2 regions of the Synechocystis sp. PCC 6714 genome follow, and region 2 is predicted to be linked to the other one. Evidence: predicted binding sites of a transcription regulator. Region 2 holds the regulator's gene; the other holds the start of a gene.

Region 1 (15,532 bases), 670 kb from region 2:
TTCAGACCAAACAGCAATGCCCATGTAACTGTCCTCGTTAGTTCTCCACCCTCTACTCTCCATTCTAGTTAGCCAGGGGAGGAACCGCATCAGCCCACCAGCAGGTTTTCCTCTGGGTATTTAATCAAACTGGGCTTAGGATCTCCAACAATCGCCGCCATCAAAATCGTAATCCCCACCCGGCCAATGAACATGGTCACAACTAACACCAATTGGGACAGGGGTTTTAGTTCCGGGGTAATGCCGAGGGAAAGTCCCACCGTAGCAAAGGCGGACACTGCTTCAAATGCCAAAGACACAGTTTCCTGTTCCGCTTCCAAAAAAATTAGCAAGCTCAAGCTACAAACCACCGTCACCACTGAGCCAAATACCACGGCGATCGCCTTGAGAATTAACTGGGGGGGGATACAGCGGTCATCAATAATTACCCTTTCTTGGCCCCGCAAAGCTGACCGAGTGCAGTTGGCCAAAATGGCAAAGGTCGTGGTTTTGATCCCTCCTCCGGTGCCACTGGGACTAGCACCAATGAACATCAACAACATCACCAGCACCAAACTAGTGGAACTAAGATCATTCAAATCAATGGTGTTAAAACCCGCTGTCCGGGTGGTCACCGATTGAAACCAGGCAATTAACAAACGGTCCTGCAAGGAAAACTGAGCTAAGGCCTGATTGCCCTGGGCTTCCAAAATAAGAATGCCGAAAAAGCCCAACAACAGCAGGAAGATTGTTACCCGCACCACCACCCTGAGGTTGAGGGAAAAAGCAAACCGCCGCTGGGACTTTTTAACTTTTCGCACTAGCCAAAAATAGGATTCAATAATTACCTGGTAGCCAATGCCACCGAAAATAATCAGGGCCGAAACCGCCAAATTGACGGTTAACGAACTTTGATAGCCAATCAAACCGTCCGAAAAAAGACTAAACCCAGCATTATTAAAAGCGCTGATGCTGTGGAAAAGAGCATACCAGAGGGCCCTGGTGGGCGGGTAATCCTGGACGAAAACTCCGAAAAGAATAATAGTCCCGGTAATTTCAAAAATTAAAGTGGTGGCAATAACTGACTTAATTAGATTATTACTACCCTGGGCAAAGCGATGGTCGAAGGATTCTTGGATAGCAAACCTTTGCTGTAAATCGAATTTGCGTCCAATCAGAATCATCAAAAAAGTGGTCAGGGTCATATAGCCCAATCCTCCCAACTGGGCCAGCAACACCACCGTTAATTCACCCCAAAAGGAAAAATACTTACTCACGTCCACCACACTCAGCCCTGTGACGCAAACAGCCGAAGTGGAGGTAAACAAAGCCACCAAAGGACTGCCCCATTCCCCAGTACTGGTGGCAAAAGGCATTAACAATAACAACGTGCCCACGGCGATCGCCGCAATGAAACCGAGGCAAATAGTACGGGAAATGGTCATTCCAGCAGATAAGAGTAAGAAGTTAGGTTCGCAGAGTGCCCCAGGTGGGACACCAAGGTTCCATAGAGGGACTCCAATTGGACCATATTGGCGGCAAAAGTGTAGCGCTCCAGTACCCTTTCCCTTGCCTTACGTCCCAAAAGCTCCGTAATTTCTGGATGGTCCCTTAGTAAGGGTAGAAGAATTTTTAATTGAGCCGTTACCCCCTGGGTTTTGAGCACAATGCCCGCCCCGTTTTCCAACACTTCCCCATCTGCCCCCGCATCGGTGGCCACACAGGCAGTGCCACAGGCCATAGCTTCCAACAAAGAAAGGGACAAGCCCTCTACCAGGGAAGGCAAAATAAAGGCATCGGCAGCCCGCAACAGTTGAATCCGGGTCAACTCATCGGCCACAAACCCCAGCCAATGTACCCCCATTTCCGGGCCATAGTGGGTCTGTAGGGTGGATTTTAAAATGCCGTCCCCTACCATGAGTAATTTGCAATGGGGGCCCATATCAGAAAACTTCCAGCCTTTGAGCAGAGCCTCCACATTCTTTTCCGGGGCAATGCGTCCTAAGTAAATAAATAGGCGCCGGGCTTGGTACTGTTTTTTCAGATCATTTTCCCCGGGACAATAACGCTCCACCGCCACTCCGTTGGGGATAATGGCTAGGCGCTGGCGGGGTACCCCTAGTTTGAGCAACAGGTTTCGCTGTAGACGGGAAAAGACGATCACCTTATCGTACTGGGCCAACGAGGGAGCATAGAGTTGATAGGTTAAAAATTGGGTACTGGAGGAGAAATTACGGAGCTTGCTGTCGAAGGGGGGATGAAAGGTGGCAATCAGGGGCAGGCCCAACTCCTCGCAAATTTCCGGTAAACGAAAATCTAATGGGGAAAGGGTCAGTGACGCATGGACTATATCCGGCTTCAATTTTGCTAGGGCATCGGCCAGCACCCGGTTGGAACGGGGGGTAGGGATGGTGTAAATGGTGGACTTAAACAGAAACGGCAAAGCCACCTCAGCGCATGCCCTTTCAGTGGGAGGATCCCCTTCATCCTCCTGGGCAAAATGTAAAAAGCTCACCTGATGGCCCCGGTCTAATAATGCATTGGTGACCTCTCGACCGTAGGTTACATTGCCGCAAAAAGGCGTTTTCTTTCCTAACCAAGCAATATGCATTCAAATAACCAGACCATGAACGAAACCGTGACAATCAGGGAACGGCAAAGGGAACTATAAACTCGGGCATCTGTAAATTTCTTCGCCAATCATAGGTGATCTTTTGGCTTCTGGCGATGTATCCCCGGGCTTAAGCACTGATTAAACTGCCCATGGCCCGACCCATATTGGCGGGGTTGAGGGCGTCGAGGGCCGCAGTGGGTTCATAGCCACAATGCACCATGCAGTCTTGGCATTTGGGATTATCACTTTTGGGACCATAGTTTTCCCATTCGGTTTGCTCCAGCAGTTGCTGAAAACTTTGGTAGTAGCCTTCGTTGAGTAGGTAGCAGGGTTTCTGCCATCCCAGCACGCTGTAACTAGGACTCCCCCAGGGAGTGCAATCATAGTCCTTTTCCCCCATGAGGAAGTCTAAAAATAGGGGATTATGGTTGAAATTCCAGGCTTTTTTACCCTTGTTCCAAGGGGCTAGTAATTCCCGGAACAAGGCTTTGGTTTGCTCCCGTTTAAGGAAATGGTCTTGATCCGGGGCCCATTCATAGCTGTAACCAGGGGAAATCATCATGCCATCGATGCCCAGGGTTTGAAGGTAGTCAAAAAAGCTCTGCATTTCCTCCACGTTGGCCCCGTCAAACACCGTGGTGTTGGTGGTTACCCGGAATCCTTTGGCTTTAGCCGCTTTGATGGCCGCAACCGCTTTGTCAAATACGCCCTGGCGATCGACGCATTTATCGTGGTGTTCCCTGGGGCCATCAAGGTGAATACTGAAGGTTAGGTAGGGGGAGGGCTGGAATTTGTCCAAGCTTTTTTCCAGCAAAATTGCATTCGTACAAAGATAAATAAACTTCCGACGGTCTACTAAACCTCGCACAATTTCATCAATTTGGGGATGGAGCAAAGGTTCGCCGCCGGGGATGGAAACTACTGGGGCGCCGCATTCTTCCACTGCCCGGAAACAATCCTCGGGGGAGAGGTTCTGTTTGAGAATTTCCGTAGGATGTTGAATTTTTCCACAGCCTTGACAGGCCAAGTTACAGCGGAATAGGGGTTCCAGCATCAACACCAGGGGAAAACGCTTTTTGCCTTGGAGCCGCTGGCTGACGATGTAGCTACCTACCACTAGGGCTTGCTTAAAGGATACGGCCATGATCTGTTTCACACCACCATAAATTTTTAATTATCACCAAAAGTATGACACGGGAAAAGGCGGCCCTTCCTGACCGAGTTGGAGCAAAAAAAGGGAAGCCGGAGCCTCCCTTAAAGTTTATGAGAAAAAAGTTGTTAGGGCACTAGATTGACCCAGACCAAACCTTAGTAGTCGAAGTCACCACCGGGGGCACCAGCGGGAGCTTTTTCTTTTTCCGGTTTGTCGACAACGATACATTCGGTGGTCAGCACCATGCCGGCGATGGAGGCAGCATTTTGCAGAGCAGAACGGGTTACTTTGGCGGGGTCAACGATACCAGCGGCCAGCATGTCCACATACTCGAGGCTAGCGGCGTTGTAACCAACGTTGAACTCCTTCTCTTTGACCCGTTCGGAAATTACGGCACCGTTTTGACCGGCGTTTTCCGCAATCCGTTTTAGGGGAGCAGGCAAAGCCCGGGCTACGATTAGCGCACCGGTGAGTTCTTCGTCTTTGAGGTTGCCATTGGCCCACTCTTCCAATTGGGGAGCTAAGTGAGCCAGGGTGGTACCACCACCGGGAACAATACCTTCTTCCACAGCGGCTTTGGTGGCGTTGATGGCATCTTCCAAGCGGAGTTTGCGGTCTTTCATTTCGGTTTCTGTGGCGGCACCAACTTTGATTACCGCTACACCACCGGCCAATTTAGCCAAACGCTCTTGGAGTTTTTCTTTGTCGTAGCTAGAATCGGTCTCTTCGATCTGACGACGGATTTGCTCACAGCGGGATTTGACTGCGGCTTCGTTACCTTCGGCCACAATGGTGGTGTTGTCTTTGGTGATGTTGATGCGACGGGCAGAACCGAGGCTATCGACGGTGGCACTTTCCAGTTTCAAGCCAGCATCTTCGCTGATTACTTGACCGCCGGTGAGGGTGGCAATGTCTTCCAACATTTGTTTACGGCGATCGCCAAAGCCGGGGGCTTTCACAGCGGCCACATTCAACACACCGCGCAGACGGTTAACGACCAGGGTAGCCAAAGCTTCTTTTTCAATGTCTTCGGCGATGATCAACAGGGGCTTACCTTGGCGGGCCACTTGTTCGAGGATGGGCACTAAGTCCTGCACCAGGTTGATTTTTTTGTCGGTGATCAAAATCCGGGGATCTTCCAGGACAGCCTCCATCCGTTCCGCATCGGTGACGAAGTAGGGGGAAATATAGCCCTTGTCGAAGCGCATCCCTTCGGTGATTTCCAACTCGGTGGTCATGGATTTGCCTTCTTCCAGGGAAATAACCCCTTCTTGGCCTACTTTATCCATGGCATTGGCAATCATTTGGCCAACTTCTTCATCGTTACCGGCGGAAATAGCTCCCACCTGGGCGATCGCCTTGGAGTCTCCCACGGGTTGAGCGTGCTCTTTGATGCGGGCAACGAGGAAATCAGTGGCCTTATCAATACCCCGCTTGAGGGAAATGGGGTTAGCACCAGCGGCCACATTCCGTAAACCCTCTTTAACAATGGCGTGGGCCAAAACCGTAGCGGTGGTGGTACCATCCCCAGCCACATCATTGGTTTTGGATGCCGCTTGGCGAATTAGGGAAACCCCGGTGTTTTCCACATGGTCTTCCAGTTCAATCTCTTTGGCAATGGTGATCCCGTCGTTAATAATTTGGGGAGAACCAAATTTTTTCTCGAGCACCACATTACGACCTTTGGGACCGAGGGTAACGGCAACGGCTTCCGCCAAAATGTCCATACCCCGTTCTAGGGCACGGCGGGCTTCGTCATTGTAAATGATGGATTTAGCCATAAAAGTAAAACCTCGTGGGCAAATTAATGGAATAGATGAATGGGTAAAATCCTGAAAGCTTTAACACCGCTCAGGATTGGTAAAAATTAATCGACCTAGGCAACGGAGGCCAAAATATCTTTTTCAGTTAACAGAACATAGTCGTCGCCACCGAGTTTGATATCGGTGCCAGCATATTTGGAATAGAGAACTTTATCGCCAACTTTGACTTCCACAGGGGAGTAGCTGCCGTCATCGTTGCGTTTGCCGGGGCCCACCTGGACAACCTCACCAATTTGGGGCTTTTCTTTGGCATTATCGGGCAACAAAATACCCCCAGCGGTTTTTTCTTCAGCGGGGCTTACTTTAACAAACACCCGATCGCCAAGGGGTTTCACAGTAGAAACATTGATGGTAATAGCGGCCATAGAAGTCATCCTCCAGATGATAGTCTTTCACGGACAGTACTTAACTTGGAGGGGGGTTAGCACTCCCACCTCACGAGTGCTAATTTAGCTAAATTGCTTGACCCAGCGCAACAGTCGTTTAAGTGTGGTTTCCCGAACTCGGGGCAAAAAATTGGGATCTGATTCAGATTTTTAGATTCAAAATTGCCTGGAGGCGATCGCTGCTTTTGTTCAGGACGGGGTCTTCAGTGACCAAACTCTTGGCAACGTATATCATATATGTATTTATATGTGCATGAACTTTAAGTATGGCATTTTCTTTCTGGCCATTTCTCCGCCATTTGTTTTTGAGTTAAATGACCATTTTCCTCCGCAAATTCTTTGAATTTATTCAAGTCATTGATTTTTAGTTATGGGCCATGATGATAATCCGTTACTGGACACACACCTCCTGTTTCCTGTTTCTTTATTAATCCACGAGTCTAGCGTGTTGCGACGAATGTTTAGCTTCCGACACATCTAGCTTTTTTCTTGCCTCTTTCCACTGCACCCACTGCTTTTTTTAAGATCAATGCTGTAGGGAGCTGGGATCCTTTTTTTTCCTTATCTGTTTCCTATATCATGTCCTAATCTACACAATTTTTGCTATAGATTATGGTATAGAAAGCATTGTAATCATAGATGAAGCCGGTTTTGAAGAGTTTGCGTCCTCGGTGTATGAATGGTCAAAAAGAGTAGAAAGAATGTGTGGAGAGAGACAAGGAAAAAGAGGAGCAAAAGAAAACCTTGTAGTAGGTAGAAGAAAAAATAGAAAAGAGCTAATAGTAGCAATGCTATTTATTGAAAATTTAAATGCCGCAGGTTTTGAAGGGGGGCTTGAATTATGTTTGATGCCTGCATTGACAATTACATGAGTGTCAATTATGGATAATGTGTCTAATCATAAAAAAGTAGGATTAAAAGAACGGTGAAAGAGGCAGGATACAAAGTTTCATTTTTACCTACCTACTCACCGGATGTTAACGATATAGAGCATGATTTTAGTGCACTGAGAAACAACAAGAACATATGCCTCTAAAGATATCAGCATGGATGAAATTATCCGTAACTACTGTGCACCTTGACGCCCTACATTTAGTTTAAACAGCAATAATTACCAATTGTCTGGTCTCCAATTAACTATGGATTTTTCGCTAAATCTCTGCACAGGAGTAAAGCTCACTGCTGCTTGATTTCACCACAATCACTGATGACGATCGCCTGTTTAGTTTTTCCACTTTGGGAACCATTGGCTTCTAGTTGTTCCAGAATTTCTAAGCCTTCTACCACTTCACCGAAAACTACGTGTTTACCATCAAGCCAGGGACAGGGAACAAAGGTTAAAAAGAATTGGGAGCCGTTGGTGTTGGGCCCCGCATTGGCCATGGATAGTAGACCAGGGCGGTCGTGCTTTAACTGGAAATTTTCATCGGCAAATTTTTCCCCATAAATGGACTCACCGCCGGTGCCGTTCCCCCGGGTAAAATCCCCACCCTGGGCCATGAAATCCGTAATGACCCGGTGGAAATGGGAGCCTTTAAAATGCAGGGGTTTACCGGCTTTACCCACACCCTTTTCCCCAGTGCAGAGGGCCCGGAAATTTTCAGCGGTCTTGGGGGTAACTTCGTCAAACAATTCCATCACAATGCGACCTGCGGTATCGTCACCGATGGTAATATCAAAAAAAACTTTGCTCATCGTACAAATTTCATTGGGCAACCCATTCTACCAGATTCTTGAAGGGCAATATTTTGGCCAAGGGGAATAAGAGCCTGTTGGCAAAGTTTCTGTTTATTCCCTTAACTAACCCAGTAAAGCTCCGGCAATGATGGGTAACTTGTATCTACTCTCCCCACAACTTTTGAAGCAGGGGAGGATTGTAAAACACGCTCTAAGCAAAAAGAGGAACAGTCAAGGCAAACAATAATCCCGCCACCACTAACCATTGGAGCCACTGTAGACTTTTTGAAGATAGCTTCCAGCGAAAATCCCTGAGCCATTGCTGGGGATTATCCTTAGCCCTGCGGCCCCAACTCACCATCGATCGCCAGAGGGCAATTCCCCCCACTTTGGCACTGAATAGTAAATGGAATCCTAAACAGAGGACAACTACTAACCAGCCCAGGAGATGGAAAAAGTAGGGCAGATGATTGAGTTCTTTTTGGGGTAACCAACTTTCCTGCATCATGCGTCCGCTGACCACCGCCATGGTTAAAGCCACCAGCATGAGGCTATTGGCCAATCTCTGCAATGCAAGCCAAAAGCCAGCACTGCCCGGTCGTTTTAGCTGTGGCCAACTTTGGTCAGACCATAAATAGCGATCGCCAAGGTGGAAGCAGTAGAGGGCAAAGGGAAACATGAGCAGAAATAGGGCCAAAGCTCCGGTGCCATGGAGATCCTGGGTATAGTAGGGCTTCGGCAACGGCAAAGATCCCCAGCGACCGTCATAGGTGTTGTAGACCCAAAAGCCACTGGCGATCGCCAACAGGGTTAACAGGGCCATGGCCCCATGGAGGAGCCGCAGTAGCAGGGATTGATAGGGACGGGTCGGAGACATACGGAAAACTTTATGGTCAGGAAATTACAACAAACCTAGAGAACTAGGCCATGTCAGTGGTCTCCTGGGCCGGTATGGCATTGCCCTCAGCGTTACGGTTTAGTTTCAACACCAACACCGAGAGGGGGGGTAAGCATAAATCCAAGGAATAGGGCTGTTCATGGAAAGACCATTCCTCCGTCCATTTTCCGCCCAGATTGCCCATGTTACTACCGCCATACTGCCGGGCATCACTGTTAAATAACTCCGTGTAGAAGCCTGCCTCCGGCACTCCCACCCGGTAATGGCTATGGGGTTGGGGGGTGAAATTACAAATGGTCACCACAAATTCGGCGCTATTTTTAGCCCGGCGAATAAAAGAAACTACACTGTGGCGGTTATCACTGCAATCGATCCATTGGAAACCCGCTTCTTCAAAATCATTGCTGTATAAAGCCGGCTCATTTTTATACAAATTGTTCAATTCAGTGAAGAATTGTTTTAACTGTTGATGGGGCGGATAATTGAGCAGATGCCATTCCAAATCTCCCCACACATTCCACTCACTCCACTGGCCAAATTCCATGCTCATAAACATGGTTTTCTTGCCGGGATGGGTGAACATATAGGTGAATAAGGCCCTAACGTTGGCGTACTTTTGCCATTCATCCCCAGGCATTTTACCCAGCATATTGCTCTTACCGTGCACCACCTCGTCGTGGGAGAGGGCCAGCATATAATTTTCGCTGTGGTTGTACCACATACTAAAAGTAATACTGTTTTGGTGAAACTGGCGGAACCAGGGGTCCATGCTGAAATAGTCGAGCATGTCGTGCATCCAACCCATATTCCATTTGAGGTTAAAGCCCAAACCCCCAACATAGGTAGGCCAGGACACCATGGGCCAGGAAGTGGATTCCTCCGCAATGGACAGGATACCGGGGAAGTAGCTATAAACAACGCTGTTTACCTGCCGTAGAAAGTCCGCCGCTTCTAGGTTTTCCCTACCGCCGTACTCATTGGCCACCCATTCCCCTTCCTCTCGGCAATAATCCAGGTAAAGCATGGAAGCTACCGCATCCACCCGCATGCCGTCAATGTGATATTTATCGAACCAGAACAGGGCATTGGCCACCAAGAAGTTCCGCACTTCGTTGCGGCCATAGTTAAAGATTAGGGTGCCCCATTCCTTATGTTCGCCTTTACGGGGATCGCCATGTTCGTACAAATGGGTCCCATCAAAAAAGGCTAGGCCATGGCCATCTTTGGGAAAATGCCCCGGCACCCAGTCGATGATTACGCCAATGCCGTTGAGGTGACATTGATCGACAAAATACATGAAGTCTTCGGGACTGCCAAAGCGGGAAGTGGGGGCATAATACCCTGTCACCTGATAACCCCAGGAGCCGTCAAAGGGATGTTCGGCGATCGGCAGTAGCTCAATGTGGGTATAGCCCAATTCCTTGACGTAGGGGATGAGTTTATCCACCAGCTCGTAATAGGTCAAAAATCTGGCGCCGGTATTCCATTCCGAAACTTCTACCGGAACCCCATCCCCATGGAGGGTTTTCACCGGTTCATCGTAGGCGGTATGGAGCCAGGAGCCTAAATGGAGTTCGTAAACGGAAACTGGTTTGCTGAGGGGATCACTGGTACGTCTAGCTTCTAGCCAATCTTCGTCGTGCCATTGGTAATTGTCCAGATCCGCCACAATGGAAGCGGTTTTGGGGCGCACTTCTTGATAAAAACCGTAGGGATCAGTCTTTTCGTAGATGTGGCCTTCCCAGTTTTTGATTTCGTACTTGTAGGAGGTGCCGACCCCCAACTCAGGAATAAATAATTCCCAGACCATATTGTTGCGTTTCCGCATTTGGTGCAGTCTACCGTCCCAATTGTTGAAGTCCCCCAAAATAGAGACATTGCGGGCATTGGGAGCCCACACAGCGAAATAGACCCCTTTCACCCCATCCACTGTCATCAGATGGGCGCCAAGTTTTTCGTAAATGCGATGATGGTTCCCTTCCCCAAATACGTGGAGGTCAAAATCCGTCAGTTTGGGGGTTTTAAAACCGTAGGGATCGTAAATTACCCTTTCGTGGCCATTTTCACTGATCCGCAGTTGGTAATTCTTCGGTTCTTCCAACTCCAACACGCATTCAAAAAAGTTGGGATGGTGGGCCGTGGTCATCACCACTTCCCGGCGATCGGTGGGGAGCAGCACTGTTACCGCTTCAGCGGTGGGTAGATAGGCACGAATGACCCATTGATTGACCTTGCCGTGGTCCCCAAGGGGATGGCAGCCCAACACTTCAAAGGGATCGTGGTGAAGATTATGGACAATCTGATGGACTTGGTCAGCGTTGATGGTGTAGGTCATTCGGCTATGGTGATTTTTAAACGTTGGCTGTACTGCAAGGAGTCTGCCTAGCCAAAGCTAGGGGAAGACAACTCGCTTCGCTGGCAATATTCCTACTCCTGGCTATGACTGCGGGAAAAGGATTTTGATTCAGGAATAAACCTACTTTATACACTTTTTTGCGGTTTTCCCCTGGCTGACCATAATTTGTAAAGCATTAGATCAGGCAATAATTTGAACATTCCAACCTAGCCAATGGCGGATTGGGGCACATTGAGGGGAACAGTTAGGGGCACCCCCACCTGGGGTTCCAATAGGGAAGCTTGTATCCCTTCGTTACTTAGGGACTGGCGAAATTGGTCGAGATCGCCGTCTAGACGTAAAACTTTAGTCAGTAAACCCCCATAACTTAATTCTGCCGCTCCGGAGGTGGGAACGATCGCCTGGGGATTGACCATTTTACAAAGCTCTATGGTGGTTTTTTGACCATTGAGCACCGGCAGGAATCCGAGGATATTAATACCAATGACGGGGGTTAAAACCACATCAATGGGCCCCAGGTCTTGTAATTGGGGAGAGTGGAAACCGTGGGGTTCGTAGTAGAGTTTGGTTCCAGTTTGTAGATCCGTTAACACATAGGCATTTTCCACCAGGGTGGGGCCAATGGGGGAACCGGGCAGGGCAAGGATTTCCACCCGGTCATGGAGGACAAATTTTTGATTATGGGGCAAAGGCTGAACCTGTGCATAGCCTAAACCAGTTGCCACTTCAGCGGCCTTAGGGGAACCGAGGACAGGGCAAGTTTTATCCAACTTTTTTAATGTGGGGGGATGGGCATGGTCTTCCAAACCTTGGGACAGCAAAATGAGGTCAATGTTTTCGGGAATTGCCAAGGGCTGGGAGCGAAAACCGCGAAATAACCAGGGAGTATTGCCAAAGGTTAAGTCCCCCACTAACCAAGGATCGAGCAAAATTCTCTGTCCGCCAATTTGAATTAACCAAGAGTTGCTGTCGTACCAAGTTAGTTCCATAACCAAATTTTTCCCTGCGGATTTTCTCCTCTATTGTAAAGGATTGTAAAAAAGGACTAGGGATAGGACGAAGATATTCAGTTGTTGCAAGTGGAAAAGTTCCCATTAACTAAGGCTCAAGACTTTACAGGGCTGGCTCGACTTGTGCTCTATGGGGGGTATGGGTGTGGGCCAGGAACGAAAACGCCAATGGAAAAAAGGAGGTAAAAACGGCGAAAAATGCCAATCCATCGACCAAGTCCGAGGCGTACTATCACTAGCCAAGCAATGGAAAGCCAGCCGTTCCCAGCTTAAATTTTCTGCCACCAAACGACTGCCCCAATGGGTAATCTGGGCCCATTGCCGTTGGGGAGAATTAACTAAGCAAAGGCTGTTGGCTACGTAATTGTCGCTGGAAGCCATCAGTAACAGGTTTTCCCCCGTTTCAAAACAGTTAAATTGTCCGGGTTGCCAAGTTAACAGAGGGGTTTGGTCGGTGGCGGTTAAATATTCCGTTAATCCCACCTTTTGCACATCAAAGTTGGGAATGGCATTACCGAAGGGGGCTTCCTGTTTGACTATGCCGTGGAAGATGCCCCGCAGTTGACTCCCGTCGTTGAAAGTATAAATCCATTGCCAAGGTTGGGCCGATGAGTCGTTTTTTGTCTGGCGCACTAGATTGACGTTAACGGCGATCGCCAAGGGGGAGAAGGAGTAACCTGCTAAATAATGTGCCGTGCCCATGCGTTCCCCCTTATTCCTTAGCTAGGAATTATTACTCAATGCTGTCACTTCCAGCTTATCCGTATTGGGCTTCCCTTGGGGGCCAGGCAATGAAAAGTTAATGTTTTGCCCAATCAATGGATTTTCACCGTACTTTTTTACTTTGGAGTAAACCATCGAAGTAGATTTCTAGAACTTTTCGCGACTTAGTGACAATGGAATTTTTGCTTGCCAAACTGATTAAGACAATTTACTTAACCATTTCAGTAAACGCTTAGTGTTGCTAGTAAGTAAGGTTCGGCGGTAGGCATCGGCGGCTTTTTTAATTACTTCCGCCTGGGTAGGATAAGGATGGATTACCCCTGCTAATTTACTCAAACCAATTTTATTGACTATAGCTGTGGTGATTTCCGAAATCATTTCCCCTGCGTGGGGGGCAACAATGGTGGCTCCGAGAATTTCATCACTATTAGCGATATGAATAATTTTTAGAAATCCCTCCGTTTCCCCTGCGGCGATCGCCCGATCAACATTAGAAAAAGGAATTTTGATAGTTTTATAGCCAATATCCATAGCTTCAGCGGCCATTTCAGTTAAACCAACATGGGCAACTTCTGGGTCGGTGTAAGTAACCCAGGGCATAGTTAAATGGCTTAATTTACTACGCCCTAAACCAAAGGGAGAAAAGAGAGTATTTTTAATAACAATGCGAGCAGCAGCATCGGCGGCATGGGTAAATTTCCAATCTAAACAAATATCCCCAGCGGCATAAATTTTCGGGTTGGTGGTTTGCAAATAATCATTAACTTTCACTCCCCGGTGATCAAATTCCACTCCCGTCGCTTCTAAATTTAAGCCTTCCACGTTAGGGACTCGCCCTGCTCCAGCAAGAATTTCATCTATTTCAATTGAACCAGATTGACCCTTGGCGATATAGTGTAAAATCTTGCCATTTTCCGTTAACTCTGCTCGCTCTAATTGGGCATTTAAAATTAATTTAACCCCATCTTTAATTAAGGATTGCTGGACAATGGCCGCCGCTTCCGGATCTTCTTTATTCAATAAATAACTCCCCCGATGCAGTAACGTAACTTGCGCCCCCAATCTTTGAAAGGCTTGGGCTAACTCGCAACCAATGGGGCCACCACCAATCACCGCTAGGCGATCGGGACATTCCGTTAAGGAAAATACTGTTTCATTGGTCAAAAATCCCACCTCTTCAATACCAAGAATATTAGGCCTTACCGCCCTAGCTCCTGTGGCAATGACCGCTTTTTTATAGGGTAAAACTGCTTCCCCCACTTCAATGCAATTATTTTTTAAAAAATGCCCTTGGCCAAGAAAAACATCAATGCCTAAATCTCGAAATCTTTGGGCAGAATCATGGTGACTAATGCCCGCTCGAATTTTTCGCATTCTAGCCATCACTGCCGGGAAATCTACTTCAATCTTGGCTGGTTTTTTAACACCTAAACTATCAGCATAATTCACCATCCCGACCACTCGGGCAGAGCTAATTAAGGCTTTGGAAGGAACGCAACCAAAGTTAAGGCAATCACCCCCCATCAAATTCTTTTCAATCAGGGCAACTTTTAAACCAATGCCTAAGCCGGCCGCTCCGGCCGCCACCACTAGACCAGCGGTTCCTGCCCCAATAACCACTAAATCATATTCTTTTTCGGGAGAAGGATTTACCCAATCGGGGGGGTGAACCTGGGATAGCAATTCTTGATTATATTTATCCTTGGGCAGAATATCAACGGCATGGGACAGGGAATTATCCATAGGTTTTAATTAATTAAAAATAGTATTGTTTTTACTTAGCGCCCCGGATTGGGCATTTATTCTTGATGATAAACTCTATGCTAAAAAGCATTTCCTTAATGGGAGGATAACCAAGAAGACTACTATTAATGCCAGTGTAAATCAATATGCCATCCGCATTAACCAGAAAGAAAACGGTTCACAGAATAGAAGTGGTTCGTGATCAAATTCTCCGTTTGATATATACAATGCCCAATGTCGCATTCGTTTTAGGATTAGGCCATAGCCCATAGTAAGATTTTTAATGTCCCATTCTTGCTTCGATTGCTCTGCATCTTCCTGGTTATGACCACTAATGGCGATCGCCGCAATGCTCACCTTATTAAATTCAACTAAAAGTAGATCTAGCCGGGATAGATATAGTTGATTTAATTGAAAGTAAAACACTGAACGGAGCCAAAACCTTCTTTGGTAAAGACCTTAGCTATCTCAATCTTACTTTGATTGACTATAGCTATGACAAATGGAACAAAATTTGTCGCGTTAGAAGAAAATAAAGCTAAAATTTTCCGGCTTTTATTCCGACAATTGCCAAAGGGAACCACCAAGGGTAGCAATTTCAAGTTGGGGCGTATTTTGACCACTGGCTAGTTTGTGACTCATTAGATTAGTTCCTCTCAATAATTAGGTTGACAATTATAGTCATTTCTAGTAAAACTGAGGCAGTCGAATTCACCGAAAAGCTTGTCAATAAAGACTTAAGTAGTCTCGAAATTATTTGAAATGACTATAACTGTTAATGGTCGATTAAAGTTAGATTCATAGCTTAGTGAAGCTATGCTTATTCGGTCATTTTTGGTTCCACAATTACTTCATTTAAGGCTTTTTTAGCAATCTTAGTGATGTAGATAGTGACAGCAAGGGTGGCGATAAAACCAATAATGCGAATTGTCCATTGTATGGTGGGATTGGCCTGAGTTATTTCAGCTCCAACAGTGGCTAAACTGCCGGCTAAAGAACCAATATAAACATAGGTAATGGTGCCGGGAATCATGCCCAGGGAACCAATGACATAATTCTTTAAAGAAACTCCAGTGACACCATAGCCATAGTTCAACAAATTAAAGGGAAAAACTGGGGAAAGCCTAGTTAAAAGAACAATCTTTAAACCTTCCTTACCCACCGCTTCAT
Region 2 (15,532 bases):
GGGGTTGGTAAGTGAACCAGATTAACATTCTTCAATTTTTGCTGACCCGACCCCACTGGGGTTAACAATTTTTTGTCCTGCCATTTATTCTTGCACGACAGTTTCACCAAGACCTTTACCTACGATCTCCCATCGCCCACTGATGATCAATACTCTCACTAAGCTCGATTTACCTACCCTGCAAACGGAGTTGGAAAACGCTACCGCTCAACAAATTATTGCCTGGGCAGACCAGACCTTTGGCCCCGGCTTGGTGATGAGTACAAGTTTTGGCATTCAAGCGGCGGTGATGCTCCATTTAGTGACCAGTGTTATTCCCGATATTCCCGTTATCTGGATTGATACGGGCTATTTGCCATTGGAAACCTATCAGTTTGCAGATCAGTTGACTGAACGGTTACAGCTAAATTTAAAGGTCTACCAATCCCCCCTCAGCCCAGCTCGCATGGAAGCTCTGTACGGCAAGCTCTGGCAACAGAAGGATATAGAATCCCTCAACCGCTATGATCAAATTCGTAAAGTTGAACCAATGCAGAGGGCGCTAAAAGAACTAGAGGCGATCGCCTGGTTGACGGGGTTGAGGAGGGATCAAACTCGCCACCGTCAGAATCTGAAACCAGTGGATCTCCAGGGTAATCAGTATAAGGTCCTCCCCATTTTGGATTGGAATTCCAAGATGGTTTATGAGTATCTCACTGCCCACGATTTACCCTACCATCCCTTTTTTGACCAAGGTTATGTTTCGGTGGGGGATTGGCACTCCAGTCGACCCCTGATGGCCCACGATGAAGATGAAAGGGACACCCGTTTCCATGGCCTAAAACAGGAATGCGGTTTACATTTGCCCTTGTCCCCGGAGGCTGGCCAGAGTTTGGATTCCAGTGCTTTATAAGTTGGAAGGTACTGGTTCGTATCATCCATAGCAAAGATCGGGACGGTTAGGACGAATAATCATTAGAACCCTTTCCAAATAAGGATTTTAAAATTGAAATTGCCCTAAACAGCTCACTTTTTGCCACATTTGATTCTAAATAAACGTACAAATACTCAGTTAATAACAGTACCTTATAAATTAGAAATTCCATTGTTAACACAAGGATGGAGCAAAGCCTATTGGCATTACTCTTTGGGTGATCTAGTCCTGTTGTTGTGTTGCTTCACCTGGTTTAGTTGACACGATCCTGACCGCTTTCAACTGAGCCACCCTTTCTATGGGGCTATGGGGCTATGGGGCTATGGGGCGGGCTATGGGACTCCCTTTTTATAGAGCTAATTTTTGCTCAACGCTGCCGATAAACATTCAGCGGCCTTTTCCACCAACGGAATGGTTTGCTGATAGACCATGCGGGTAGGGCCCAAAATGCTCACACTCCCCACTGGTACCTGCTGTTGGCAATAAATAGCAGACACTAACGTGCAAGGATGCATGGATTCCAGGGGGTTTTCTGCGCCAATGCGGAGAGTGACCACTGGACGGGGTCTAGGGACAGTTTCCCCGGTTACTAAATTGATTTCCTGGCCCAAGTTAGCCAGGTTATCTCCATAATCATCGGGGTCGAATAGTACGGAAAATAATTGCTCCTGTTCCTGTTCCAGCAGATACAACAACATCTGGACTTGCTCTAGCTGGGAAAATTCCGGTTGTTGGATCACCTTAGAAACCCCGTGAACTACCAGGGGGGCTGTCATACGTCGTTGCAGAAGCGGTTTGAGTTGCTGTTGTAAATCCTGTAAAAAGTCGGCATAGATACTAAATTTTTGGTCTAGTTCCCGCCAATCTAAATGGCTTAGCTCGGAAAGATTCTTACCCCGTAATTGGGCATTAAGAAAATTAGAGAAAATCCCCAATTCCTGCTCCAATTCTCCCTGCTCTTTTGCTTCCATGGTGGAGGGTAAGTCAAGGGTGAGAGAGTGGGTGTGGTAACTGTCGGTCACCAGAATGATTAATATTTGGTTGGATGGCAACAGCATTAACTGTAAATGCCGCAATTGCACCGTTTCTGTTTGGGGAAAGGTAATTAGGGCGATATAACCGCTTAAGCTAGCTAAAATCTGACCCATTCTTTGAATTAGCGCTTCAAAGTGCCAATTATCACCGTTAATTTCACTTTCTAACCGTTGTTTGACCGTGCGGCTTTGGCGATCGCTCCAGGTCAGAAGATTATCGACATAAATGCGGTAACCGGAATCAGAGGGAACCCGGCCGGCGGACACATGGGGTTGGTAGAGCAAACCGGCTTTTTCTAGCTGGCCGAGGGCATTGCGAATGGTGGCGGAACTGACGGCAAATTGATATTCCTGGGCCAGGGTTTGGGAGCCCACAGGCTCGGCGGTGGCGATGTAGTGCTGGACGGTGGCGCGGAGAATTTGCTGATGGCGATCGTTTAAGCGGAGGGGCTTCACCATTGTTTCCTATGCGGGCTAAAGACTAGATATTAAAACTGGAGTTGTCAAACCGGGATTGAGATTGAAAAAGTCGCTAAAAAAACTAGATTATAAAATAATCGCCCGGGATTTGCTTGGTTCGTTACCAAGTAGCCCTAGGTTTAGATTATTTAGACTGATCAGATTGAGTTGAAATTTAAACAAGCGGAGAGGGTGGGATTCGAACCCACGTTGAGTTTCCCCAAACCCGATTTCAAGTCGGGCGCATTCGACCACTCTGCCACCTCTCCAAGGGGTCAAAGATTAGTTAATCATCTTACCATGGTCGTCCTAGGGACATTGCCCAGTCAATTTTGTTCAGCACTGCATTGGGGTTTAAGCAGTCCTGGGATGGTAGCCAGTAATTCCCCGGCGATCGCCAGGGGGTCCTGATCCGCTTGCAAGGGAAACCGGAGATCCGCCTGGGCGTAGAGGGGTTGCCGTTGGGTCAATAAATTTTCTAACCGTGCCTCTAGATTTTCCACCTGGAGCAGGGGCCTTGCTTCATCTCCCTGGAGCCTGGTCAGCAATAGATCTAATGGACAATCGAGCCAAATGACAAGGCCATGGTGTAAATAACTCCAATTTTGTCGCCTTAGCACCACCCCGCCCCCGGTGGCAATGACGCTTCTGGTCTGGGCCGCCAGATGCCCCAACACCTCCGTTTCCAAATCCCGGAAAGTCTCCTCCCCATCCTCCGCAAAAATGTCGGCGATCGCCTTGCCGGCCACGCGCTCAATCAACACATCGGCATCGAAAAAACGGTACCCCAACTGTTCTGCCAACAAAGGCCCGACGGTGGATTTACCACTGCCCATCATACCGATTAGAAACAGGTTAACGCCTTGTAATTGTTCTTTAATTAAGTCCTGGGCCATGGCAAAAGTTGCAGAGGTTGAAAAATGGTAAACAGTAATCCGAAGTTGATTTGCCCCCTAGGGTTCGGCAATGCATCGGCGTTCCCTAGCTTAAATTATCTTGATGTCCAAAGAAGGCTCGCTTTCGGGAATCACCATTACCATTGGAGGGAAAGACGTTGAACTTGTTTAATCGCCATTATGGGTAAGAATCTCCTCGAACAACTGCGCCAATTTACAGTGGTGGTGGCCGACACCGGCGACATCCAAGCCATTGAAACCTTTACCCCCAGGGATTCCACCACTAATCCTTCCTTGATCACGGCGGCGGCCCAGATGCCCCAGTATCAGGAAATTGTGGACAGCACCCTGCTCAAAGCTAAAGATGAAGCCGGGGAAAATGCCCCTATTAAAGACATTGTCCAATTAGCATTTGACCGTTTGGCGGTGGCCTTTGGCCTCAAAATTCTGCAAATTATCCCCGGCCGGGTTTCTACAGAGGTGGACGCACGCCTTTCCTACGATACGGAAGCCACCATTGCCAAAGCCCGTTATCTCATCGGGGAATATGCCAAAGCCGGCATTGATAAAAAACGAATTCTGATCAAAATTGCTTCCACCTGGGAAGGTATTAAGGCGGCGGAAGTGTTGGAACAAGAAGGCATCCATTGCAATTTGACTCTGCTGTTTGGTCTCCACCAGGCGATCGCCTGTGCCGAAGCCAAAGTTACCCTAATTTCCCCCTTTGTGGGACGCATTTTAGACTGGTACAAAAAAAGTACCGGTAAAGAATATGCTAGCCACGAAGACCCCGGGGTGCAATCCGTCACCACCATTTACAACTACTACAAGCGGTTTGGCTACAAAACTGAGGTGATGGGGGCCAGCTTCCGCAACATTGGCGAAATCATCGAATTGGCTGGCTGTGACCTATTGACCATTTCCCCCCAATTATTGGATCAACTGCGGAACACGGAAGGAGATTTACCCCGTAAACTCGACCCCACTAGGGTGCCCCAGGACATTGAAAAAATTGTTATGGATAAAACTACCTTCGACAAAATGCACACCGAAGATCCCATGGCCTCGGAAAAACTAGCCGAAGGCATTGCCGGCTTTACCAAAGCGTTGGAAGTTTTGGAGCATTTGTTAGAAGAGCGGTTAAAAGTTCTGGATGGTCAAGAACACATCAAGCATGGAGCAGAGGAAATTTTCCATGCCTACGATTTGGACGGGGATGGCTTCATCACCAGGGAAGAATGGGCCGGCACCGATGTCGTTTTTGATGCCCTAGACCGGGACCATGATGGCAAAATCACCGCCGCTGAAATGTCCGCTGGTTTGGGCGCTGCTTTCCGTTTGGCTTCTGTGGGTTAGGTTGACTGCCCAGCAAAGTTTGGATTTCTTTAGTGTGTGCAAGTAAACAATGGGGGAAATTTCCCCTTTTTTGCTTTTCTTCTCTGCATCCTGTTTTATCCCCATCGAAGTGATTGGTTCTGGCCCCATGAAGTTGCCAATTTTTTTGCCCATTTGTCGCCATGGCCAAGACTGGGAAAGGCGCAGATTCCGCTAAACTAAGGGGGATTGCAATGTTTCTTTACTTAACCACCATTTAAGCAATATGACGATTGAAATAGGTCAAAAAGTTAAGGTTTACCGTCTGCGGGATCGGGTTTCCCCCGATGTGGTAGGTAAACTGGGCAAAGTCGGTGTCGTTAAAGATTTTAAGATGACGGACGGCAGTGGCATTGGGGCGGTGGTTTCCTTTGATGACCGCACTGCCACCTGGTTCTTTGAGGACGAACTCAAGGCCATCTAGGTGGTTTAGTTGAGTTAACCATTGGGCCATCATTCCCCATTTGCTCTGCTCACTTTTCCCGATCGCCGATGGCATTCGTTATTTCGGTCTAGTTCGGGAATATTTGTTGTTTTTGCTGGATTCTAGGAAGTTTCTGTGGCGTTAGTTCTGACTTTTTTAGGGAAAGGCGGTGTTGGCCGCACCACGGTGGCGATCGCCGCGGCTAAAAAACTGGCCCAGGGGGGCCAGAGGGTGCTGGTGCTAGGGCAAGATCCTAGTTTGGCCTGGCAATGGGACGTGGCCCTGTCGGAAACAGCCCAGGGGATAGAAGCAAACATCGATGGTTTACTACTCAGTTCCACCCATCTGCTGGAAAGGGGCTGGGAAAAGCTCAAGGAAGTGGAAGCCCAATATCTGCGATCGCCAGCGCTGAAAAATATCTACGGAGAAGAACTGGGGGTTCTGCCGGGCATGGACGAAGTGCTGGTGCTCAATGCCCTGCGGGAATACGAACTGAGCGGCCGCTATGACGTGCTGATTTACGACGGTCCGGGCAATCTCTCCACCCTGAGAATGTTGGGTATCCCTGAAATTGCCAGTTGGTATTGGCGCCGCTTCCAAAAGGTATTGGCGGATTCGGAAGTGGTGCAGACCCTTTCCCCCTTTGTGCAGCCCGTGGCCAGTGCGGTACTGAATGTTAACTGGAGTCCGGACCAAATGCTCAACCACCCTGATGGGCCCCAAAACCTTCTCCAGCAGGGTAAAACGGCGATCGCCGATCCCAATCGGTTTGCCGCTTACTTGGTAACCAGTAACGATGCCCTGGCGCAAAAAACAGCCCAGAGCTATTGGGGCGGAGCCCAGCAGGTGGGGGTGACGGTGAAGGGGGTGATTCAAACTCCCCTGGGGGCAGGCAACTTAGATGCTAATTTGTTTGATCCGTTGCCCATTGCGGCTCTGCCGAGTTACAACCAAGGTAACTGGCAACCCCTAATGGATGCGCTGCCCAATCCCCAGGCCATGGGTTCTGCCCCCCGACCATTGGAAATTGATGTTAACGCCCGCCAGGTGAAAGTATTTTTACCCGGTTTTGATAAACGTCAGGTGAAATTAACCCAGTCCGGGCCAGAGTTAACCATTGAAGCGGGGGATCAGCGGCGCAACATTGACCTACCTGGTAACCTACGGGGTAAGGCAGTGGCGGGGGCCAAATTCCAAGGAGGATATTTAATTGTTAGTTTTTAGTGTTAACTTGACCAAATCGCTCCGTAGACGTAGTTTCTGGTTCACCCTGGCCCTGGTGGGTATGGCGATCGCCGTGGGTGGTTATTTAATCAATCCTTTTTCCAAAGTCATCCCCGATCCGGTGGTGGATATTACTCTGGTATCTAGTCCCAACAATGGAACCGAAAAAGCTGTTTTTGCCGGGGGCTGTTTTTGGGGCTTGGAAGCCATGTTTGAGGAAGTGCGAGGGGTGCAGGGAGTACAAACGGGCTACAGCGGCGGCACAGAGGCCACTGCTAACTATTCCAGGGTGAGCGGCGGCGGCACTGACCATGCGGAGTCCATCGAAATTGTTTACGATCCGACCCAAGTAAGTTACGGGGAATTGCTGAAAATTTTCTTTTCCGTCGGCCATGATCCCACCCAAGTTAACCGCCAGGGCGTAGACCAGGGTCGCCAATATCGTTCTGCCATTTTTGCCACTACTCCCGAACAAAAACAGGTGGCCCAGGCTTACATTGACCAGCTAGAAGAAAGTCAGGCCTTTGACCAGGCGATCGCCACGGAGGTAAATGATTTTGATACCTTTTACCCAGCAGAAGATTATCACCAGGATTTTGTCCAACGGAATCCGGCCCATCCCTATGTGTTGGTGCATGATTTGCCTAAACTACACAAATTCCGCCAACAGTACAGTGATAAGCTAAAAGTCAAAAGTTAACGCCTAAAGAACTTCACACCAATGGTTGCGCCTAGTTGAAATGGGTCTAGGATAATCCCCTTAGCTCATTCAACCAGTACCAAAGGTAAACGAAATAACGAGAGACATTATTGATCCAAAATCAATGGCGGATATTCAAAAACAGTTACAAGAAGAATTAGCCCCCATGGATTGGGGCACCATCATTCCCCATGCCAAACGGGATGCGGTGATTGTGGTGGACGGTAGTTTAGATTTGCTCTCCGTCGGTCTGGCGATCGCCAAGGATGAAGTCAACCAAGTAAACCATTGGATTAGTGAATTGCTGATCCATAAACCCACTGAGCAGGAGTTAACGGATTGGAATGACCAGCCGGAACGGGAATTTCAAACCCTGATCGTCCAACCCTATGTATTAGTACAGCCCGGTTGAATTGATGGGCTTTAAGCACCGCTTCTAAAAGGTCCAACCTAAGCCTCAATGGCCCGGATTTGGGTCAGTATGGCCTCCGTTTTTTGCGCCATATCTGCCTTGCCCTGGGCATTGAACAACGAAGCGGCCTTGGTCAGATCGGCGATCGCCTTGGGTTCGTCCCCCAGACGGTATTGGGTTAAGCCCCGATTAAAGTGGGCTTCGGCGGAGTCGGGATCTAACTGAATGCTTTGGTTATAATCCGCCAGGGCCTGTTGGTCTTGCTTGAGACGGTTATGGGTCAACGCTCGATTGTAATAGGCATTGGCATGCTGGGCATTGATACGAATCGCATCGTTATAGTCGGCGATCGCCGTGGTGGCATTACCCAATTGGGACTGGGAATTACCCCGGTAAACGTAAAAGTCCGCATAATTGGGATTAATTTCGATGGCATTGCTGCAATCTTGAATGGCTTTGTCGTACTGGCTCAGTAAAAAATAGGCGTAACAGCGGTTACCTAGGGCATAGGCAAATTGGGGATTTAAACTAATGGCCTGGTTATAGTCCGTAATGGCCGCTTGGTATTGCCCCAGCACATGTTTGGCATAGCCCCGGTTATAGTAAGCATCGGCATCCTGGTCATTAAGCTTAATGGATTCAGTGAAATCGGCGATCGCCCCGGAGAAATTTTGCGCCGCTAGCTTATCCACCCCATCGTTGTACCATTGCACCGCTGACTTAGTTTGGGCCAACACCGGCAAGCTCAAGCCCCAAGCAAAGGTTAAAGCCATTAGGGTCAAGCGTTGGGGCCAGGAAAAAACATGTGGGGATGCCATAGGATTTTTCAAAATTAACATTGGGTCAATGGACAGAGGCGGGCTTTAGTTGGCCTAGATTAGGCCAATGTACTCGCCATGGGTAACGGGATTTGTTTGGGTTGAAATTAAACTCTCCTACCCCAGATTGATGAACCATGGTAGCAAGCTAGGAATTACCAATGGGTCTCCCCTCAGCCAGGCAATTAACAGGGCCAAGGCCAAACAGCCCCCCAGGGTTAGGCCCAAAAGAGCCAGCGCAAAAAACTCCCCCGCCGACAAAGGGCGATCGCTAGCATCCAAATAGGCTGAGTTTTTGCCAAAATTGTCCACTGTGGCCTGATTTTGTCCCCACGGTTGATCCGATGGCACTTGGATTACATTCCAACGAGAATAACCAATTTGCAAGTCATACACAGAACGGCGATCGGGATTGCTCAAAACAGCATAGGCCTCATTCAAGCGCTGAAATTTCAGCGTAGCAATGTCTGCGGCCAATAGGGTGGTGTCAGGGTGATAACGTTTGCTCAACTCCCGATAGGCCCGACGGATGGCCACGGGGGAGGCGGCGGGGTGAAGCTCTAACACACCGTAATAACTGTTGGCAAAAGGGGAAGGGGATGCCCCCGGTCGGGGTCGAGATTGGGTGGAATGGGGCTGAGAAGACACAGGAAAGTTTAAAGTGGGAAAGGCTTTGCCCTATTTTAGACTGAGTTTTTTCAACGATGAATATGTCTGTGTATTTCCCCTGGTTAGCCCGTTGTCGGCGTTTTCTTGTGGCTACCTTTGCCTTAGTTATTTTAATGTTCGGCATCTGGGGAACTCTACCCTTTTCCCTCTCTGATCAAGGTACGGCGATCGCCGCTCTGGAAGATGACCGCTACGACGGCAACATTTTTGTTGTCTATGCTGGCAATGGTTCTCTGGTGCCCCCCCGCTTAAATTTAAGGGAATCCTTTGACCGCAAATTACCAGTTATTTTGGTTTACTACCTCGACGACAGTAGGGACTGCAAACAATATGCCTTCATCGTTTCCCGCATGCAGGAATTTTACGGCCGGGCTGCTAGCATTATTCCTGTTTCCGTTGACGGTATCCCTGACCAAAAGCGCTTCCGCCGGGATGAACCTGGTTACTATTACAGTGGCGGGGTACCCCAGACGGTGATCCTAGATAAAAACGGTAAAAAAGTATTTGATGCCCAGGGGGTCCTCAAATTTGAAGTGGTGGACGATGTTCTACGGGATTTATTTGACCTATTGCCCCGTTCCGAGTCCGTTGAACTTCAACAACGCACTTATAACGAATTCAACAGTGAATTAGTTGACTAACCAATTCTTTCCGGCAACAAAAAACGGATAGGCCCCTTAAATTTGGCTTTATCCGTTTCTTGGTCTAATTCTTTCTAGGGATCACAAGTTTAGGCGCTCCGTTGACTTTATCTAGACTGCAAAAAGGGTCAAGGATTTTCGGGACCAAAATCGAAATCATCCAAGGAGCCTGAAGACCCGGATAGATTGGTATCCCCCAATAAAGCATCAAGATCATCTAATTCACCACCATCGCTGGGGGCATCTTCGCCAAGCATATCCACTAAACTCGGAAAAAGATCATCCTCTTCCCCCTGGTCTATCCTCGGTTGATCCGCACCACCTTCATCAGTTTGCAGGAGGGCCAAAAGATCGTTATCCGAAGCATTGGGATCCTCATCCAGAATATTGATGAACGGATCACCCCCGTGGGTTTCCGGGTTAGCCCCGAGTAAATCAGGGAAATCTTCCCCCTGCTCGGTCAACATCTCCATGCCGGTAAAACTCATACTGATGGACTCTTCGGCGGAAAAATCCGGCAATAGTTCTTCTTCGCCCTGCCCGGGGAACATTTCCGGCTCCCCTGTTTGTAATTCCAGTAGGAAGTCAAGACCATCTGCACCACCATCGGCATCCCCTGGCAAAATTTCTTCCGTGGTCGGCCCTGGGGTCTGAATATCTGTGCCAAAATCTTCCAGTAAATCCCCAGGCAGGTTTAAATCATCGCCATGGCTGGAGGTAAAGGAAAGCTCTTGGTTGAATGCTTCCAATTCTCCGATGGTTTCCACTGGTTTCTCGTCGAACAAGGGCAATTCAGCCCTTTGCTCTTCTCCGGTCAGCTCCGCTAAGAATTCGTCATCCCTGTCTTCCACTGCCCCAAGGAATTCTGCCGTTTCTAGGCTGGACAATTCCGTCAGTTCTAATTCCAAGTCGCTTTCATTGGCAAAACCTGTGGCCGGCAGAGATGTTTCGGATGTTTCCTCTGTGAAGGAGTCGGCGGGGGCATCAACCCAATTTTCCAGATCAGCACCAGTGTCTAGGGTTGCAGTGATTTCAGGGGGAGGGGCATCGAAGGGGGAAAATTCCTCTGTGTCCGTTTGCTCAAAAGATTCTACTTGTTCTGCAGTTTCTCCCGCTTCCACCTCGGTGGAACCATCAACCCAGTTTTCCGCCTCAGGGATGACGGCTTCTAGTTCTACAATTTCTTCTTCGGTTTCCGTTGCTTCGGCAGGCTCGGCCGTTGGAATAAATTCTTCGTCAGTGGTTTCCCCTAGATCGGCGATCGCCGGGGGAACAAAATCAGGGGCCAATGGTTCTTCTAGCTCCACTGCCGGGGCTAGGGGCGATTGCTGGAGGGATTCAATTTCCGCCTGATACTGGCTCTGCAAAGCCTCCACTGTGGCTTGGTGTTCCTGCTCCATTTCCAACAGACGGGCTTGGAGAGTGGCGATCACTCCACTCTGGTCGGGGGGCAACTCATTCAACGCCGGGGCGTTTTCCCTAAGGGATTGGAGATCTTCTTCCAGGGCAGTTTTTTCTGCTATTAACTGGGCTAAGGTTGCTGCCTGGGTCCCTTGGAGTTCATCTAGCTGAGTGCGATGGTTGGCTTCCAGGGCCTCTAGCCTAGCTTGGAGGGCTTTGGTTTCCCCTTTTTGGGCTTCTAACTGAAATTGGAGAGCTTCAGTGTCTTCACTGGCACTTTTGGCCCGGCCCAGTTTACTTTTAGTGCTTTCCAGCCTCTTTTGAAGTTTAGTAACTAGGGTGAAATAGGTACCGGCAAAACCAACGACTAGACCGATGATTCCCGCCAACACCAAAAATAAAGTTTGCATGTAATGTCTCCAAAGTGACAGCTAAGTTAGAAAAGACCCATTTTGGGGAGCTTTGCAGTAACGGATTGTTAGTCTGGTTGACCAACGGGGAAAAGTGGTCTTGGTTGGGCCAGAAAACTCAATTCACTCTAACAGTACGTAAATAAATTGAATGACCAAGATTAGCTTAAATGATAGGTAATTTTGGGAAAGTGGTGCCCTTAAGTCAAAATTTCTTAAGAATTACCCCCGCAGGCTCGGGAAAAATTAGTCTTATCCTGCCCGAAAACGTACCAGAACAGATCAGTTTTGCACTGCTTTGACCTGCTTTAAATCAGTTTTAGCTGGAAGCTTGGCTTTCCGCAAAGGCGGCATAAACCCCCTGGACGTTATACCAATTGAGGAAAATGCGGGCAATTTCTAGGGCTAGTTGGGGGCGTCCATGGTCAATGAGCCACTGGAGGAGGGGAGCCATGGTTTTTTCGTTTAGGCGGCCTCCCAAGGATAGTAGGCCCCACATTAGCCAATGGAGTCTGGTCATTTGGATCATTAGCCTCACTTCCCAGGTGGGATGTTTCTGGTAAAACAACACTCCCATCCTTCCCCTTTGCACTTCCTGGTCAATTAATTTGGGGATTTGTTGCAGACTGAAGGGGGGATGCCAGTGATAGCCCACTGCTCGGGGGCATTTAACCAGTTTCAAGCCCAGATTTTTTAGCCGGACCCCCAATTCCAGGTCTTCCCAACCATACAGTTGAAAACCCATATCGAACAGCCCCGCCTCCAACAACCATTTCTTGGCGATCGCCACGTTGCCAGTGGCAAAGAAAGCGGCGGAATAGTCGGTCAGTTTATAGGGTTCCGATTCCGGCGCCTCAAAATTGCAAGTGTTGACCACAGCGCCATAGGTAAAAACCCGGTCAGAATTGTGTTGTTCCTTGCCCCGTTGCAAACCTTCGGCATGGGCCTGGAGAAATACCTCCGTCACCACTAGGTCGCTGTCAATGAAAATAATCGTGTCCCCCTGGGCTTCGGTTACCCCTAGGTTCCGGGCGGCGGCGGGGCCTTGGTGGTCTTGGGTTAATTGCCGCAGATGGGGAAATTCTGCTCGATGGGCTTCTAGCCAGGCTACGGTGCCATCGGTGGAGCCATCGTCCACCACCACTATTTCATAACCAGCGATTGAATCTTGGTTAAAAACCTGTTTTTCCAGGGCCCGCAGACATTTTTCCAGGATCGGCAAACGGTTATAGGTGGGAATGACAACACTGAAAAACATAAATAAGCCCAGGTTTTTGCGAGGGGATTTTCAGCTTAGCAAAACATGTGGCGGCAGATCCCTTTCCTGACCCGCACACTGACAACCCAACTATGGAGAGACTAGGGAAGGAAATCAATGGATGGGGGATTGAAAAGGATGGTGGAGGGTTCATCCTTTTCGTATTTGTTTCTTTGACCATCAAAGCCAGCCCAACAACATCCCGACTAACAAAATAAAGCCGATAACGACATTTTGCCCGAAAATTTGTCCATATAATCTGGGCTCTGGTGTGGGAACACTGAGCTGAATGTATTGGATCACCCAGCCGATGATGGCGATCGCCAAACTGAGCCAATAGAGGGGATTGAGCCCCAGAATCATACCTAAGTAAAATAAGCAACCGATGGTGAGGGCAAAAAAGATCCCCACCGCTTCCCCAACGTATTTACCGAAAAATAGGGCGCTGGAATTAACCCCAATGCGGCGATCGTCCTCCCGATCCGCCATGGCATAGACAGTGTCAAAGCCGAGGGTCCAAAACACGGTGGCCCCCCAAAGCACCCAGGCAGCATTGGTTAAATTCCCTGTGACTGCACTCCAACTAATTAGCACCGCAAAGCCCCACGCCAGGGAAAGGACCAATTGGGGCACGGGAAAAACTCTTTTTGCCCCAGGGTAAGCCAGAATAACCGGCACTGCCGCCACACAGAGCCAAAAACTAAGGGGAGTAAGGTAAAAAGCTAGCCCCGCCGCACACAGTAGGGCCACTAATGCCACCCCAATGCCCACCTGTACGGAAAGGGTTCTAGCCGCTAGGGGACGTTCTTTGGTGCGCTCCACTCGGGGGTCAATGTCCCGGTCCCAAAGGTCATTGACCACACAGCCCAAACCACTGGTGGCTAGAGTTCCCAAAGCAATGATGCCCAGCAGAGGCAGGGGGGGTAAACCTTCTGCGGCCAAACACACTGCCCACAGGGCCGGAATCATCAAAATCAATCGGCCAGCAGGTTTATGCCACCGCAACAAATAAATGATCGTCAACCAAATGGGCTGAGAAGAAGGGGTTTGGGCAATCATAGGCAAAGCTCAAAAGTTACTTTACTCCGGGGAAGGAGGACGGTCACTGCTCCAGGCCCACCAACCTTGGCCACATTCACATTGGTAAAATTCCTGCCATTTGCGCCGTTGGTCATCCCCCAGCACTGGCGATCGCCGGTTGATCCAAGCCCGGAGGGCCTGACGGGGACCGGCCTGGCATTGGGGACAGCAAAAACCCCTGGCATGGACGGTGTCCTCAACCCAAGGGGGAGGAGTAGGGTCAAAGACTTCCATGGGTTTCTGGCATGGGTAATGGGAAAAAATCTTTAGCTAAAAGACCAACAGCGGCGATCGCCGTAATTTACCGACGTAGGCAGGGAGCAACTGATCGGATAGCTAGAATTCGTCGGGGTAATTGTTCATGGTGCCTTCGACGTTATCCCGCTTCGAGCCGAGTAAATCCAAATTATTGACCCGAATCACTGGTTTAGAACGGGGGGTACCGGAGTTACGGTCTTCCCAATGGTCAAATTTTAACGATCCTTGGATACCAATCAAACTACCTTTTTTGACGTAGTTACCGGCTATTTCAGCGGTTTTACCCCAAATTTCCAAGTCAAACCAATCGGGGGGTTCATCCTTCTTGCTTGTACGTCGGTTCACCGCTAGGGTGAAATTGCACACCACATTACCAGACTCAAAATATTTCACTTCCGGGTCGCGGCCGGCCCGCCCCACTAGATGGATACTGTTGATTGACATAAAAGTCTTTCCTTGGGATCTCGAAGATTTTCCGATACGCTATTAGCGGTTAGCCTCAGTTTAAAGTCAAACCTCCATCTTCGTCATCTCGATCCAATCTATTTAATCTATGACTTCCCCCTCTCCCCTGGTCGGTATCATCATGGGAAGCGATTCCGATCTCCCCACCATGGCAGCGGCGATCGCCATTTGTGAAGAATTTGCCGTGGCAACGGAAGTGGCCATTATTTCTGCCCATCGTACCCCGGGAAAAATGGTGGAATACGCCCAAACGGCCCACCAGCGGGGCTTAAAGGTAATCATTGCCGGGGCGGGGGGAGCGGCCCATCTGCCGGGGATGGTGGCGGCCCTGACCCCTCTGCCGGTGATCGGTGTGCCAGTGCAGACTAAAACCCTACAGGGGGTAGATTCCCTCTATTCCATTGTGCAAATGCCGGGGGGCATTCCGGTGGCCACGGTGGCGATCGGCAATGCTAAAAATGCGGGGCTCCTGGCGGTGCAGATGCTAGCCAGCCATGATCCAGCTTTGCTAGAAAAAGTACAGCAATATCGCCAAAGTTTAGAAACCATGGTTTTGGATAAACAAAAGCAGTTGGAGAGCCTGGGTTACAGGGCTTATCTGGATCAGCAAAATCAGTGACTTTTAGTATCTTTGCCACAGCCCAAAGACCATCAACCGAGTATGGCAAAATGAGGCTTAATTTAGATGTTAATTCGACCACCACATTGGACAACGGGGGATAAGGGCTATGGGCATTAAGGCGTTGGCGGGCAGGGATCTATTGGCGATCGCCGATTTGACCATCGAGGAAATGAAATCACTCTTGCAATTGGCGGCGGATCTCAAGTCCGGTGTGCTCAAGCCCCGTTGTCAAAAAATCCTCGGTTTATTGTTTTATAAAGCCTCCACCCGCACCAGGGTTTCTTTCACCGCTGCCATGTACCAACTGGGAGGGCAAGTGTTGGATTTAAATCCCAGCGTTACCCAGGTGGGTCGGGGGGAACCCATTCAGGACACCGCTAGGGTACTAGACCGCTACATTGACATCTTGGCGGTGCGGACTTTCAAACAGGCGGATCTGCAAACCTTTGCCGACCATGCCAAAATGCCCATCAT

Evidence for each region. The regulator HrcA, encoded in region 2, represses chaperone genes, less so after heat shock. The targets are predictions, from matches to a motif close to TTAGCACTCNNNNNNNNNGAGTGCTAA.
Region 1: groES (co-chaperone GroES) is a predicted target of HrcA. The motif match lies at 5,991-6,017, and genes of this name have one in related genera.

Annotation. Positions count from the first base shown of each region.
Region 1 is NZ_CP007542.1:1,387,269-1,402,800, forward strand. Features, by position in the region: gene D082_RS06255 (bacteriohemerythrin) at 1-24, opposite strand, end outside; gene D082_RS06260 (TrkH family potassium uptake protein) at 90-1,424, opposite strand; gene D082_RS06265 (glycosyltransferase family 4 protein) at 1,421-2,590, opposite strand; gene hpnH (adenosyl-hopene transferase HpnH) at 2,721-3,737, opposite strand; gene groL (chaperonin GroEL) at 3,902-5,527, opposite strand; gene groES (co-chaperone GroES) at 5,623-5,934, opposite strand; gene D082_RS18280 (hypothetical protein) at 6,627-6,827, shown strand; gene D082_RS19410 (hypothetical protein) at 6,869-6,991, shown strand; gene D082_RS06285 (peptidylprolyl isomerase) at 7,132-7,650, opposite strand; gene D082_RS06290 (cytochrome b/b6 domain-containing protein) at 7,844-8,509, opposite strand; gene glgB (1,4-alpha-glucan branching enzyme) at 8,553-10,865, opposite strand; gene D082_RS06300 (MBL fold metallo-hydrolase) at 11,093-11,875, opposite strand; gene D082_RS06305 (hypothetical protein) at 11,981-12,598, opposite strand; gene D082_RS19290 (hypothetical protein) at 12,620-12,754, opposite strand; gene D082_RS06310 (mercuric reductase) at 12,818-14,362, opposite strand; gene D082_RS18805 (hypothetical protein) at 14,504-14,788, opposite strand; gene D082_RS06320 (TVP38/TMEM64 family protein) at 15,183-15,532, opposite strand, start outside.
Region 2 is NZ_CP007542.1:2,053,030-2,068,561, reverse strand. Features, by position in the region: gene cysH (phosphoadenosine phosphosulfate reductase) at 143-892, shown strand; gene hrcA (heat-inducible transcriptional repressor HrcA) at 1,270-2,406, opposite strand; tRNA gene D082_RS09485 (tRNA-Ser) at 2,591-2,675, opposite strand; gene D082_RS09480 (shikimate kinase) at 2,733-3,302, opposite strand; gene D082_RS09475 (transaldolase) at 3,483-4,658, shown strand; gene D082_RS09470 (DUF2862 domain-containing protein) at 4,903-5,100, shown strand; gene D082_RS09465 (ArsA family ATPase) at 5,236-6,324, shown strand; gene msrA (peptide-methionine (S)-S-oxide reductase MsrA) at 6,380-7,024, shown strand; gene D082_RS09455 (DUF2288 domain-containing protein) at 7,149-7,436, shown strand; gene D082_RS09450 (tetratricopeptide repeat protein) at 7,475-8,254, opposite strand; gene D082_RS09445 (J domain-containing protein) at 8,372-8,902, opposite strand; gene D082_RS09440 (thylakoid membrane photosystem I accumulation factor) at 8,959-9,564, shown strand; gene D082_RS09435 (hypothetical protein) at 9,693-11,375, opposite strand; gene D082_RS09430 (glycosyltransferase family 2 protein) at 11,695-12,633, opposite strand; gene D082_RS09425 (4-hydroxybenzoate solanesyltransferase) at 12,814-13,692, opposite strand; gene D082_RS09420 (hypothetical protein) at 13,714-13,947, opposite strand; gene D082_RS09415 (single-stranded DNA-binding protein) at 14,050-14,415, opposite strand; gene purE (5-(carboxyamino)imidazole ribonucleotide mutase) at 14,525-15,055, shown strand; gene argF (ornithine carbamoyltransferase) at 15,165-15,532, shown strand, end outside.